DNA from 3 places in the Pseudarthrobacter sp. PvP090 genome. Region 3 is predicted to be linked to each of the others. Evidence: predicted binding sites of a transcription regulator. Region 3 holds the regulator's gene; each other region holds the start of a gene.

Region 1 (4,665 bases), on a different contig from region 3:
TTCTTGGCTGGGTGCCGGCGGCCGGGTCACAGCGGGCCCCGCTCCCACCGCACCGGGGTAACCCGCAGGACCGGGCGCTCCTGCCGGTGGTGCCGTACTGGAATCTCCCGGCCTCCGGGAGTGGCGCGGCTTGGTCCGGCCGACGCTGCGGCCGGGTCATACTCAGCCCTGGTTCTGGGGTCCCGCAGGACGGAAAAGGACTCCAGGATGCGCCGCGCCTCGTCCCCGTCGTCGTTCCCGGGACCGGTCCCGGGGCCGTGTTCGGCACCGGCGGCCGCTTCGACGTCGGGATGGCGGAGGCGCATCAGCGCCCGGAAGGCGTGCTGGATCTCGGCCGCCGTCGCGTCCGGCGTCACATGCAAGGCGGCGTAGTAGCCACGGGGGTCGCGATTCATCGATTCACCGCCCTCCGGACGGACCGGGCGGGGACCAGACGACGCCGGCAGCGGCCGGCGCCCTCTGGTCCCCGCGCTCATCGACGAGCGGACGGCGTGCGTCCGCCGCCGCAGCTACTTCCCGATCTCCTGCATCTTGTCCTGCGTGTGTGTGATATCAATCTTCCGCGGCTTTGCCTGTTCCAGCACCGGAATGCGGAGCGTCAGGACGCCGTCGGCGTATTGTGCCCTGACCTTCTCGGTATCGAGGGTGTCGCCCAGGATGAGCTGGCGGCTGAAGACGCCGCGCGGCCGCTCCGAGGCAATCAACTCAACGTTGGGCTGGGTCGGATCGCGCCGTTCAGCCCGGACGGTCAGGACGTTGCGCTCAATGTCGAGGTCCACCGAGTCAACGTTGACGCCGGGAAGATCGAAGGCGACGACAAACTCGCCGTCTTCCTGCCATGCGTCCATCGGCATGGCAGCGGGCCGTGCCGCCGTTCCAAAGACCTGCTGGGTCAGCCGGTCCAGTTCACGGAACGGGTCCGTACGCATCAACATCATTTCCCACTCCTTCATGAGAGAGTTTGTCCTTTTCATGTATCCAGCAAGCCTGATTATCTGTGGTGGTGGATATAGATTTTTTATAACACCGGTGCGACACTGATGCAAGAGGAAAAAGTGTGGGCACGCCGAAACCGGCGTCGGGAGAGTGCAAAGGAGTACCGTGGCGGAACGTCAGGAGCTGGGCGTCTACGCGATCTCCGTGGTGGCCCAACTGGTCGGGACCGGGCAGCAGAACATCAGGCTTTACGAGCGGAAGGGCCTGCTGACGCCGGACCGCACCGCCGGAGGTACGCGGCAGTACAGCAACGCGGATTTGGCGGTGCTGCGGCGGATCAGCGAACTGCTGGAGGAGGGGCTGAACCTGGCCGGGGTGGCCAAGGTGCTGGAGCTGGAGGCGGTCAACGCCAGGCTGCAGGACGAGCTGAACCGCCTCCGCCCGCGCCGGAGCTAGGAATTACGCCGGGGGCTTCCGGCCCCCGGCGAGGCGGTGGGATTCCTCGAGGAGTTCAGCCAGTTCCTCGGTACCGATCCGGTCCAGCCGCACCAGCACGAGTTTCGGTGAACGCTCGTGGTGCGGCGTCCAGAAGAAAGTCTCCGGGTCCGTTCCGGCAAGGGCTTCGCGTTCCCCGGTCTTGACAGTGAGCACGCCTTCCTCCCAGATCCGGGCCATCAGCGTGGCCGCGAACCAGGCGGGTTGGCCCCAGCTGGGCCGTTCGACCACTCCCGGCAGGGCCAGGGCTGCCTGACGGACATCATCTTCGGTGGCCATGGCCCCACTGTGGCACCGGCGCCGGGGCGGGACAAGTGGATGCAGCCAGGAAGTTACGTCTGGCTGGTGTCGGCTTTGGAGAGCGTTCCGGTGATCTGCTCGCCGCGGATGCGGGCGGTCCGCCAGGTGTCGAGGGCGATGACGCCGCCAAGGATCACGAACGAAATGGACAGCGAGGCCATCGCGTCGGTCAGCCAGTGGTAGCCCAGGTAGAGCCGGCTCACCGCAGCGAAGAAAATCCCGACGCCGGCCAGCAGGAAGCCTGCGACGGCAGCCATGCGGTTGTGCCGGCGGGAGAAGATCAGGAACGCGCTGACCAGCAGGAAGTCGCAGGCGCCCAGCACGTGGCCCGAGGGGAAGGAGAAGGTGAAGTCCGCGCCGAAGAGCATGAGGTCCACGGGCGGGCGCTGGCGCCCGATGGTCCGACCGATGATCTGGGCAAGAATTACACCGGTGAGCATGGCACCGGCCAGGAGCATCGGCCGCCAGGCGTGCTTGGCCAGCAGACCCCAGGCCACCGTCACCACGAGGATGATGATCGGCAGGGCAACAGGGCCGAAAACGATCGCGAGGATGATCATAGCCGTCGTGAGCGGTTCGGAACGGAGGGTCAGGAGCCAGGAACGGACCGGTTCATCGCCTGCCGTCAGGCCGCCCTGCTGGAGGACCCCGGCGAGAATCGTGAAGAACAGCACGGTGCCAAGAATCATGAGGCCGACGGCGATCCGGTACAGGTTCTTCCGGTCCCGCTCGCTCATGTAGCGCTCCTCCACCACGAACTTGTCGTGGAAAACCCGCCACCGGCCGGGCGACTTCCCGGTAGTTTCCTCTGCCATTCCCGTCTCCGCCTCTGCACCGTGTGTGGACATATCCTCTTTGAAGAATATCCCGGTTCCGGCGCCGCAGGGGCGGCTGCCGCACATAAGCCCCATGGCGCTCGCCCCGGGTAGCCTGAGGCAATGGGCGTTATGAATGAACTGATCAACCCGGGCATGGTCCGCTCGCTGGAGCGGATCCTCGCCGCGGCCGCACCGGGCCGCACCTTCCCCCGGCTCGCCGCTACGGCCGGGCACCTCGAAGAGCTCAGCCTGCGGGAACGCACTGACCTCCTGAGCGGCGCCCTGCAGGCGGACCTGCCCGGAAACTACGCCGGCACTGCGGCCATATTCCGCCGGGCGCTGAATGATCCGGACTTCACCGGCTGGATGATCTGGCCCGTGACCGAGGCGGCGGCCACCCTCGCCCTTACCAACACGGAAACCGGCGACTTCGAGGACTGCCTGGCGCTGCTCGCCGAGCTGACGCCGCGGCTCACCGCGGAATTCGCGATCCGGCGGCTCCTCGCGGCCGATCTGGAACGCGCACTGGCCGTTATCCAGCGCTGGACCTCGCACCCGGACTGGCAGGTCCGCCGGCTCGCCAGCGAGGGAACCCGGGCATACCTGCCGTGGGCGATCCGTGTCCCGCAGATCACGGCCCGGCCCGCCGCGACCCTGCCGATCCTCGATGCCTTGTACCGGGACCCGGTCGAAGACGTCCGGCGCTCGGTGGCCAACCACCTCAACGATCTTGCCCGCCACGCCCCTGACGAGGTGGTTGCCACGGCGGCTAGATGGCTGGCCGCCCCTGACGCGAACACGCCCAGGTTGGTCCGGCACGGGCTGCGGACCCTGCTCAAGAAGGCCCACCCCGGCGCGCTGGAGCTGCTGGGGTTCCCGCCGGCGTCACTCACGGTGACGCCGCCGCGGCTGGACCGCACCGTCGTCGAGCTTCCCGGAGAGCTCGAATTCGATTTCGAGGTGTCCAATACCGGGTCGGCGGAGGCCCGGCTCGCCGTCGACTATGTCGTGCACTACGCCAAGGCGAACGGCACCCTCGCGGAGAAGGTTTTCAAGCTCGGAACGGCTGTCCTCGGGCCGGGCGAGTCCCGGAGGTTTTCGAAGCGTCACGCCTTCCGCCAGATGACCACCCGCGTCCACCACGCCGGCGACCACGCACTGCAGCTGCAGGTCAACGGGGTCCGCTATCCAGCGGCTGAATTCGCAGTCCACGTTTAGGGCGGCCGCCCGGCGGCGTAATATCCGCGGCCCGCCCATCCGGTCGTTGCTGTGAGCCGCTTCACAATGTAGCCTTCCAATCAACTTGTGATGCTTATTAAGCAACTCACACTGATGAGCTGGATGGAGACACCATGTCCAAGGCACAGCACGCCGTCGCCCCCGCAAAGCGGAACCGAGGCAGGGTCACCGAAGTGGAGACCTATGGCATCGAGCAAATCCCGGAAAAGGACCGGAATGCGAGCCCCTTCGACCTGTTCAGGGTCTCGTTCGGGGGCGCCAACACCTTCGCGACGGCCTTTCTGGGTGCGTTTCCCATCCTTTTCGGGCTTTCCTTCTGGCAAGGCCTCGCCGCAACGGTCACGGGCCTGCTGGTCGGTGCGCTCCTGCTGGCACCTATGGCTGTCTTTGGCCCCACGAACGGGACCAACAACGCCGTGTCTTCGTCCGCGCACCTGGGGGTGCACGGCCGGGTTGTCGGATCGTTCCTGTCGCTACTGACAGCCACCGCATTCTTCTCCATCTCCGTCTGGAGTTCCGGCGACGCTCTGGTCGGCGGCCTGAACCGGCTGGTTGGCCTTCCACAGGACATTGGTTCGTTCGCCGTCGCCTACGGAGTTTTTGGCGTCCTGGTGCTCGCCGTCTGCGTTTACGGTTTTAAGTTCATGCTGCTCGTGAACAAAATCGCCGTCATTGCCGCGACGCTGCTCTTCGTGGTCGGCTTCGCTGCTTTCGCCGGCGACCTCAATGTGAACTTCGAGGGCGCCTTCGGGATCGGGTTCGACGGCGTCGGCGTCGCCGGCTTCATCCCTGCATTCATCGGGGCAGCCTTGATTGTGATGTCCAACCCGATCTCCTTCGGCGCGTTCCTGGGCGACTGGGCACGCTACATCCCCAC
Region 2 (4,665 bases), on a different contig from region 3:
TCCTCGTCCAGGAGCAGCGCGCCGAGTGGTCCGGCTACGCCACGACTCAGCGCCATCCGGCGGTCCCTTCCGGCCTCGGGGAGATCATCGCCCTGTACCGCGAGCTGGAAGCGGAACTGGCCGAGCTGGGACAGGCCGTCGCTCACACCGCCGCGGGCGGCGAATTGCATGCCGCGCCCTACGAGGAACTCATGGAGCGGCTGGAACGGCTGGTTGCCGACACCGGAACGCTCGAGACGCTGCCGGAGCGGACACTTCTGGTCGAGAACATGCGCGAACACGGTCTCGGCGAACTGCTCGCCGACCTTGCCGAACGTGAAGTGCCGGCCGGATCGGTTGCTGCGGAGCTCGAGCTCGCTTGGTGGCAGTCGGCGCTGGAGGCCATGATCAGCGGAGACGATTATTTGGCCATGTCCGACGGCGACGCCCTGCGCCAGCTCGAGGCCGAGTACCGTCTCGCGGACAACGCCCACATCGCCAGCGGCGCGGCCCGGCTGCGCTGGCAGCTGGCCGAACGCTGGCGGGCTGCCATTGCGGAGCACCCGCGCCAGGCGGAGCTGCTGCGCAGCCTGCTCAAGGACGGCAGGGTCACCCTTTCAGCCCTGACCGGGCAGGCCGCTGAACTGCTGCCCATGCTGGTGCCGGTGTGGTCGGTGAGCCCCTATCTGCTGACGGCGGTCCTGCCCGTGGAGCAGAAGTTCGACGCCGTTGTGATCCTCGATGCCGAGGCGACGTCGCTGCAGGCTGTCCTGCCGGCCATCGCCCGAGCCAAACAGGTGATCGCCTTCGGTGACGACCGGATCGCCAGTCCGCGGACCTTCACCGTCGGTGTGGAGCGGCTTGCCGCCGGCGAGAGCTCCCATCAGGGTGTCGAAAGCGCTTACCGGGCCCTGTCCACTGTTTTGCCCACTTGGAACCTGCGCACGGTCTACCGCGCCGTCGATGAAGACCTCGTGCGTCAACTGAGCAAGGGCTTTTACGACGGCGGACTGCGCCGTTTGCCGGAAGGCCAGTCCGCCACCGGGCTGGACCGCGCGCTGACGGTGGAATACCTGCCGGACGGAACGGGACTGCCCAGCGCGGACCAGGACGGCGTGGAATCCGTCGTGGCCGAGGTCAACCGCGCGGTGGAGCTTGTCTTCGAACACGCCCGGCTGCGGCCGCGGACGTCGCTGGCTGTCGTTACCGGCAGCCTCCGGCACGCAGCCCGGATCGGCGAGTCCATCCGGTTGCAGCTGCCCAACTACCCGCTGCTGGCCAGTTTCTTCACCGCCGGCGACGAGTCCTTCCGGGTGGTGGACCTGGAACGCGCCCAGGGTCTGGTCCGCGATCACGTGATCTTCTCACCGGGGTATGGGCGCACGCCGCACGGGCGGGCTCTCCACAGCTTGGGCCCGCTGTCCCTGGACGGCGGACGGGCCAAGTTCGCCCTCGCCATGACGCGCGCGCGGCGGTCGCTGCACGTACTGAGCTGCTTCCGACCCGAAGACCTCGACGTGACCCGGCTGAGCCACGGTGCCGTCGACTTCTACGAGCTGCTGGACCGCGAAATTGCGGGCAATTCCGATCTCGGCAGCCCGGCATCGAGGGCGGCCGCCAGCGAACAGGCCCTGGGAGCGGACCCCCTGGTCGCTGACCTCGGCGACCGCCTGCGGGCTCGGGGTGCCCGGGTCTGGCACCAGTATGATGGCGCCCTGAACATGGTGGCCGCTGCCGACCCGTTGAGCACCCTCGGGCAGGACGACGCTGAGATTCCCCGGCCCGTGGCAATTGAGTCCGACGGCACCGAGCAATACCGCCGGCTGACCGTCCGCGAACGCAGCAGGCTCCGCCCGCAGCTCCTGGAACGGCTCGGCTGGCGCTACATGCCACTATGGACCATAGAGGTTTTCACCGATCCGTCGGCCTGCGCCGACCGCATCGGCGGATATCTCGGACTGGAAAAGCCGGCGGTGACGCACCGGAAACGGACCTCGCCAGGGTTCTTCGACGACGACGTCGAGAACCTTGCCGTCAGCGAAGCGCAGGCCTCGGAGCGGCGGACCCCGGCCGGACGGCCGGACAGTGCGCAGGAGCACAGAACAGATCAGGGTATTAAGGAGGGCAGTGGCATGACTGCGAACGGCGATAGCCAGAACCACGGCGACAGCCAAGAGGGTCGCGATATCCGGACCAGCGACGAAGGCCGGGACAACGGGACCGAACAACCCGAAGCGGCGACCGTCGCGGCCGGCGTGCTGCCGAACAAAGCTGCCGAAGACGATCCGAGGCGCTGGGGCGACGAGCCGGGCGGCTACGACCACGACTCCTGGCTCCAAGAACAAAAGCCGCCGCACTGGGGCTAGGACCCTTCTCGGCCCGGACCGCTCGGGAGTGGGCTTCCGGCAGAGCCCCTGCCGGGACAGCGCCGGCCGGCAGGGCCGGCTAGCCATGAACGCCCGCCACGAGGACAAAGAACAGCTTGCCTTGGGTGGATGCACCGGCGAGGCGACCCGCCTGATCGGCGTCGGCAGCCACGACCAGGAGGCCGTCGGAGTCCCCAGTTGCCAGCCATTGGCCGGCCCCGCTGCCGTGCTCGGAGGTCCACAGCACCGGCACCGCGGCGGCCAGCACTTGGGATGCTGCCGGCTGGTCGAAGCCGTTGCCGGTTGTCATGACGACATTCACAAGTTGGCCGGGGGAAAGCAATTGGATCGAGGCGGGATCCGCCATGCGCAGCGGCACAGCGGCAGATCCCGGAGGACTGCCAGCCAGGAGGCCGGGGCCAAGGAGCTGCGCATCAGAGAGCAGCTGACCCTTGCGCAGGGCCACCGCCAACTGCTTCCCCGCGAGGGAATCTGTGCTGCCGAAGCTGCCGGCGGGCACCAGGGCGCGCGGGACGCTCAAAGCTACCAGATCGTCCGGGGCCAGTGTCTCCCCGGCCGGGAGGTCCCTTGACGCGGCCAGGGCGGAGACCGTGAAGGCCGGAGCGGGGGTTAGCTGTTGAACGGTGAGACCGGCAGCCACGCAGAGCAGTAGCGCCACCGCCAGCCGGCGGTTGCGGACCAGCCACCGGACCAGCCGCCTACGGGGAGGCTGCCCAGCGGGCCTTGGCCGGCGCGGACGGCTTGGGGTGATCGGCCGGCCGGAGCGGCGCCCGGGGGAGCTGCCCCTTCGGAGAATTGGTAAGGGGCGCAACACGCCGCGGAATATGACCCCAGCGCCCGCCTCAGGGTAGGCGGCTAGGGGAAGGACGGGGCGGGCGAGGATGGCCATGGCCCGACACTACGCATCGGCGTGGAAGCCGGGCAGGCGGGCTTTGGGCTATGTGGATAAAACAGCCCGGGCGGCATCGGAGCGGGCGGGGCCGCAGCCCCGGACAGTTCCTAGCTTGCGGAAGCGGCGGCAGGCGCCGGAGTGGGGGCCGGGGCCGGGGCCGGCGAGACAGTGCCGCCCTTGGCGTCGCGGGAGTCGGTCCGGTAGAAGCCGGAACCTTTGAAGACGACGCCAACGCTGTTGAACTTCTTGCGAAGGGTCCCCTGGCACTCAGGGCAGGACGTGAGGGTGCTGTCGGTAAACGACTGCACTATCTCGAAGGCGTGGCTGCAGTCCTTGCAGGCGTAGGCATACGTGGGCACTGGAAATCCTCCTCTGGGACATACGAGCAGGTCCCGTGCTGTCCGGCGCGGATCACAGCCGACATCTCCGTCGACACCATCCGCCCCTTAGCAGTCGCAGGGCCTGAGTGCTAATTCTATCACCCTGCCGCGAGGCCCTACGTGCCCGATCGCTGCAATGAAAGCAGGCCCGTCGGAGTCAGGGCGGCGGCCACCTTCCGGTCGAAGGGCTCTGCGGGGATGCTGCCGGCAGGCAGGACCTCGCCGTCGTACACGACGGCGATGGTCGGCACGGGTGGGAACAGCCCGCCGTCGGACGTCGAGGACCCAGCGGGGAGGAGGGCCGCCACCGCCGCCAGGAACTTGTCGTAGTAGCCGCCGCCCTGCCCGATCCGGTTGCCGGTGAAGTCGACGGCGGTGGCCGGCAGGAAGATGCCGTCTGTCTGCCGCATGACGGTTGTGTCATGGCGGTCGCCGACCGGTTCCTGGATCGGCGCGTAGCGGCTCCGGGCGGATTCGGAACCCGGCGTCCAGTACACCCAGGTCAGCGCCAGTCCAGGCTCGCAGACCGGAAGCAGGATTTGGTGCCCTGCCGCATGCAACACTGTCAGCAAGGGAAGGGTCGGCGGCTCGGAACCCACTCCAAGGTAGGCGGCGAAGGTGCCGGGGCTGCCACCGGTCAGTGCGGCAGCCCACGCCAGTCCCTGTCGGGCAATGCCCTTCCCCGCGTCCTCCAGTCCGGCCGGCGTCAGTACCGCACGCCTGGCACGGTGGCCGGCCCGGATCTCTTCTTTCGTCGCCATGCGGCCTTGTCCCTCCCGCGTGATGCAGCCCGGGAAGCGGAGTTTCTCTGGCGTCACGAACGATTACCCAATGTTTGGTCCCTCCGTTAGATTAGTCCAGTGACTACTCTCAATGCTCCCGTTCGCAAGGCCGTCATCCCCGCAGCCGGCCTCGGCACCAGGTTCCTTCCGGCCACCAAGGCCATGCCGAAGGAAATGCTTCCTGTCGTCGACAAGCCAGCCATTCAGTACGTTGTGGAGGAAGCCGTCAACGTCGGCTTGAGCGA
Region 3 (4,665 bases):
CTGGCACGGATCCTCACCACCTCCATCGGGGCCTGGGGCCTCGCGCCCGGCGCCGAGGTGACCACCGAGGCGAACCCGGACTCCGTCACCCCCGCTTCCCTGCAACTGCTGGCCGACGCCGGCTTCACGCGCGTGTCCTTCGGCATGCAGTCCGCGGTGCCGCACGTCCTGAAGGTGCTGGACCGCACCCACACCCCCAGCAGGGTGCCCCAGGCGGTCCAGTGGGCCCGGAAGGCCGGCCTCGCCGTCAGCCTCGACCTGATCTACGGAACGCCGGGGGAGTCGCTGGCCGACTGGCGCTATTCGCTGGAGACGGCACTGTCCTATGGTCCCGACCACATCAGCGCCTACGCGCTGATCGTCGAGGAGGGCACCAAACTCGCCGCGCAGATCCGCCGCGGCGAGGTGCCGGGAATCGACGACGACGACCATGCGGCCAAGTACGAACTCGCCGACGAACTCATTTCGGCCGGCGGGCTCTCCTGGTACGAGGTCAGCAACTGGTCCCGCACCCCGGAGCAGGCCTGCCGCCACAACCTTGCCTACTGGCGGGGGGACGACTGGTGGGGCATCGGCCCCGGCGCGCACTCGCACGTCGGCGGTGTGCGCTGGTGGAACGTCAAGCACCCCACCGCCTATGCCAACCGCCTGGGGTCCGGACTATCGCCGGCCGCCGGCCGGGAGACGCTTGATTCGGAGACCCGCAACGTGGAGCGCGTCATGCTCGAAGCACGGCTGCAGTCCGGGCTGGAGATCGCCAGCCTCGGCGGACTGGGCGACACCGGTCGGCACGCCGTCGCCGGACTGATCGCCGACGGCCTCGTGGATCCCGTGGCGGCCTTCCGCGGCAGCCTCGTCCTGACGCTCAAGGGACGGCTGCTCGCCGACGCCGTGGTCCGCAGGATCCTGCCGGACTGACGGTGGTCCTGCCGGACTTCCCGGGCAGGGCTCGGCCGTGGCAGCTCCCTACTTGATCCAGCGGAGGTTGTACTCGTAGCGGTGCGGCTGGCCGCGGTTGACGTGGATGCCGGCGGCGACCGAGAAGCACGTCACGGCGATCCAGATCACCGTGGCCAGGACGGCGAAGATGTTGCCCACCACCGGAACGAAGACCAGCAGATTGCACACGACGGCAGCAACGGTGGGGGGCAACGTAAAGTTGAGCGCTTCCTTGGACTCCTGCGCCGTGAACGGTCCGCGGTCCTTAAAGATCAGGTAGATCAGCAGCGCGGGAACGCAGCCCAGGATGCCGCCGAAGTGAGCCAGTGTGGCCCACTGCCGGTCCTCGTTCGCCGTGAGTGGCAGCGCATTTGCGGGAACGCCATGGTACGGGGGCTGGCCATGGCCGGCCTGGTTGCCATTGTGTTCGCGTGCGTCATCTGCCACGGTGTCGTCCTTCGGATTGCGGTGGTGCATTGGTGCCTGGCGGTGCCAGGGCTGCGCCTGGAGCGTAGCCGTCGTACCAAGAATACTTGCTCGGGCGCGGAATCACGGATCGGCCCGCTGGCGGCGGCGCGCGGCGCGGCTCCTCAGGGAACGGTGAGGAAGTCGATGACCTCCTCCACCCGGCCCAGCAGGGAGGGTTCCAGGTCGGCGTAGCTCCGCACGGCGCCAAGAAGCTTCTGCCAGCCCAGGCCGATGTCCTCCTTGGTGCTGTGCGGCCAGCCGAACGCCATCAGGATCCCGGTCTTCCAGTCCACGCCCCGGGGGATCACCGGCCACTCCTCGATTCCCAGCACGGCCGGCCGGATTGCCTGCCAGACATCGACGTAGGGGTGGCCGACGATCAGCACGTTGCCGGCGGCACCGGGGGACGCCATCACAGTCTCGGCAATCCGGGATTCCTTGGAATCGGGAACCAGATGATCCACCAGGACACCGAGCCGGCGCCCGGGCCCGGGCCGGAAGGCGGCCACGGCACCGGCGAGGTCATCGATGCCGTGCAACGGCTCCACGACGATGCCCTCAATCCGCAGATCGTCACCCCAGACCTTTTCGACGAGTTCGGCGTCGTGCTTGCCCTCTACCCAGATCCGGCTGGCTTTGGCCACCTGGGCGCGCTGGCCGGCCACCCGGACGGAGCCGGAGGCCGTTCTGGTGCCTGCGGCGGCTGCGGCGGCCCGGGGTGCCGGCGGCATCAGCCGGATCGGCTGGCCCTCCAGCAGGAAGCCGAAGCCGAGGCGGAAGGACCGGGACTTGCCGCGGCGGTCTTCGAGGGCCACGACGTGCATGCCGCCGGACTTCTCCACCCGGGTCACGGCACCCACCCAGCCGGACTGCACATCTTCGAGTACCATTCCGCGCTCCACAGGCACTTCAGGCAGTTGGGTCTTGGCGGGGGCGGACAGGTCCTGGGGGCCCCAATTCTGGAACGACATCGGTTACACACTGCTTTGCGGTCGGATTGCTGCGGCGGGCTGTGCCCGAAAACACCCGCCCCGGGAGGAACGCCCGGAGCGAATCCAATGCTAACAATGCGGCGACTCATATTAGACTGGTTAGCACTGAGGCATGGCGAGTGCTAACCAACATGTCTTTGTGCCGGAACAGTGTCCGGCGTGGCCGGTTCACGGCGGCACCGGATGCGGGACAGTCGATTGGAGGTGGGGCGTGAGCGAACCACGCAAGCTCGAAGTGCTGCGCGCCATCGTGGAGGACTATGTCCATTCACGGGAACCCGTCGGCTCCAAAGCCCTCGTGGAGCGGCACCACCTCGGGGTGTCCAGTGCCACGATCCGCAACGACATGGCGGCCCTGGAAGACGAGGGCCTCATCACCGCGCCGCACACAAGCGCGGGGCGCATCCCCACCGACAAGGGCTACCGGCTCTTCGTGGACCAGATCTCGGCGGTCAAGCCCCTCTCGCCGGCTGAGCGCCGCGCCATCCAGGCGCTGCTGGAGGGCTCCGAGGACCTCGACGACGTCCTGGACCGGACCGTCCGCCTGCTCGCGCAGTTGACCAACCAGGTCGCCGTCGTGCAGTACCCCCACCTCAGCCGGGCCAAAGTGCGGCACATCGAATTCGTCCTGCTGGCGCCGCGCAAGGTGCTCGCAGTGCTGATCGCGGACACCGGCAAGGTGGAACAGCGGGTCATCGACGCGGGGCAGGAACTTTCCGACGAGGTCCTTTCTGAACTGCGCGCGCGGTTCCTCGGCAGCCTCTCAGGCACCCCGCTGAACCTGTTGCCACAGTCGCTGCAGTCGGTCATTGCCAGTAGCCCGCCCGCCCGGCGCGGCGCGGCGCAGGCGCTGGCCCGCGGCCTGGAGGCGCTGGCCACCAGCAGCCGCGAAGAGCGTATGGTTATGGCCGGAACCGCCAACCTGGCCCGCTCCAACGTTGACTTCCCGCTCAGCATCGGCCCGGTGCTGGAGGCGCTCGAGGAGCAGGTGGTCATGCTCCGCCTGCTGAGCGACATGGCCGAGGACCCGCGCGGCGTAACGGTCAGCATCGGCCGGGAAAACCCGTATGACGGACTCGCGGAGGCTTCGGTGGTCGCGACCGGCTACGGCCCGGACGCGACGGCGAAAGTCGGAGTGCTGGGCCCCACCCGGATGGACTATCCGACCACCATGGCCGCCGTCCGGGCCGTTGCCCGGTACCTTTCGCGGATTCTCGGCCCCTGACGAACCGCGTCCACCCGAGCGGCCGGACGGGCCGACACCACACTTCTTGCCCCTTACAGGCAGTGCCCCACCGGCAGTACAAAAAGGAAGAGATACACACTTTGAGCAGCCATTACGACGTTCTGGGAGTCTCCCGCGAAGCGACCGGAGAAGAGATTAAGAAGGCCTACCGCAAGCTTGCGCGGACCCTCCACCCGGACGTAAACCCCGGGGACGACGCCTCGGACCGCTTCAAGGCCGTCACCCACGCCTACGAGGTGCTGTCCGATCCGCAGAAGCGCCGGATCTACGACACCACGGGCAACGAGAACGGCACCGACAACGGCTTTGGCGGCGGCAGCTACGCCGGCCAGGGCTTCGCGTTCCAAGACATCTTCGAGACGTTCTTCGGCGCCGGCGGCCAGGCCGGTCCGGCCTCGCGGGTCCGCCGCGGCCAGGACGCCCTGATCAGCGTCCGGATCGACCTCCGCGACGCCGTGTTCGGCATCAACAAGAAACTCGAAGTGGACACGGCCGTCACCTGCCCCACCTGCGAGGGCTCATGCTGCCGTGCGGGCAGCCACCCGGAACGCTGCGACATCTGCGGCGGCAGCGGCCAGGTCCAGCGCGCCGTGCGTTCCATTCTCGGCCAGGTGATGACTGCGGCCCCCTGCGGCTCCTGCGAGGGCTTCGGCACCGTCATCAAGGACCCCTGCAACGAATGCGCCGGCCAGGGCCGGATCCGCAGCCGGCGCACCCTGACGGTCAAGGTTCCCGCCGGCGTCGCCACCGGCACCCGCATCCAGCTCTCCGGGCAGGGCGAGGCCGGACCCGCCGGCGGCCCCGCGGGAGACCTCTACGTCGAGATCCGCGTCAACAACGACGCCACGTACGTGCGCGACGGCGACGACCTGCACGCGAGCCTCAACATCCCCATGACCGCTGCCGCGCTGGGCACCGAGCTGACCCTCGAGACCTTCGACGGCCGGCAGGAGATCGATGTCAAGGCCGGCACCCAGTCCGGCGAGGTCATTACGCTCCGCGGGCTCGGCGTCACCCACC

What was found. Region 3 encodes HrcA, which represses chaperone genes, less so after heat shock. Its sites were predicted from a motif close to TTNGCACTCGNNNNNNNCGAGTGCNAA; they were not measured.
Region 1: ABIC21_RS18955 (Hsp20/alpha crystallin family protein) is a predicted target of HrcA. The motif match lies at 1,067-1,093, and genes of this name have one in related genera.
Region 2: ABIC21_RS00360 (FmdB family zinc ribbon protein) is a predicted target of HrcA. The motif match lies at 3,705-3,731, and genes of this name have one in related genera.

What each region holds. Positions count from the first base shown of each region.
Region 1 covers NZ_JBEPPO010000022.1:17,868-22,532, forward strand. Annotated here, with positions in the region: gene ABIC21_RS18950 (J domain-containing protein) at 27-395, opposite strand; gene ABIC21_RS18955 (Hsp20/alpha crystallin family protein) at 510-935, opposite strand; gene ABIC21_RS18960 (MerR family transcriptional regulator) at 1,102-1,392, shown strand; gene ABIC21_RS18965 (MmcQ/YjbR family DNA-binding protein) at 1,396-1,710, opposite strand; gene ABIC21_RS18970 (phosphatase PAP2 family protein) at 1,764-2,546, opposite strand; gene ABIC21_RS18975 (DNA alkylation repair protein) at 2,670-3,767, shown strand; gene ABIC21_RS18980 (purine-cytosine permease family protein) at 3,902-4,665, shown strand, end outside.
Region 2 covers NZ_JBEPPO010000001.1:76,107-80,771, reverse strand. Annotated here, with positions in the region: gene ABIC21_RS00370 (AAA family ATPase) at 1-2,345, shown strand, start outside; gene ABIC21_RS00365 (RcpC/CpaB family pilus assembly protein) at 2,425-3,006, opposite strand; gene ABIC21_RS00360 (FmdB family zinc ribbon protein) at 3,366-3,617, opposite strand; gene ABIC21_RS00355 (5-formyltetrahydrofolate cyclo-ligase) at 3,755-4,399, opposite strand; gene galU (UTP--glucose-1-phosphate uridylyltransferase GalU) at 4,499-4,665, shown strand, end outside.
Region 3 covers NZ_JBEPPO010000007.1:132,422-137,086, reverse strand. Annotated here, with positions in the region: gene hemW (radical SAM family heme chaperone HemW) at 1-918, shown strand, start outside; gene ABIC21_RS10225 (DUF4870 domain-containing protein) at 967-1,386, opposite strand; gene ABIC21_RS10220 (DUF3097 domain-containing protein) at 1,530-2,378, opposite strand; gene hrcA (heat-inducible transcriptional repressor HrcA) at 2,611-3,624, shown strand; gene dnaJ (molecular chaperone DnaJ) at 3,726-4,665, shown strand, end outside.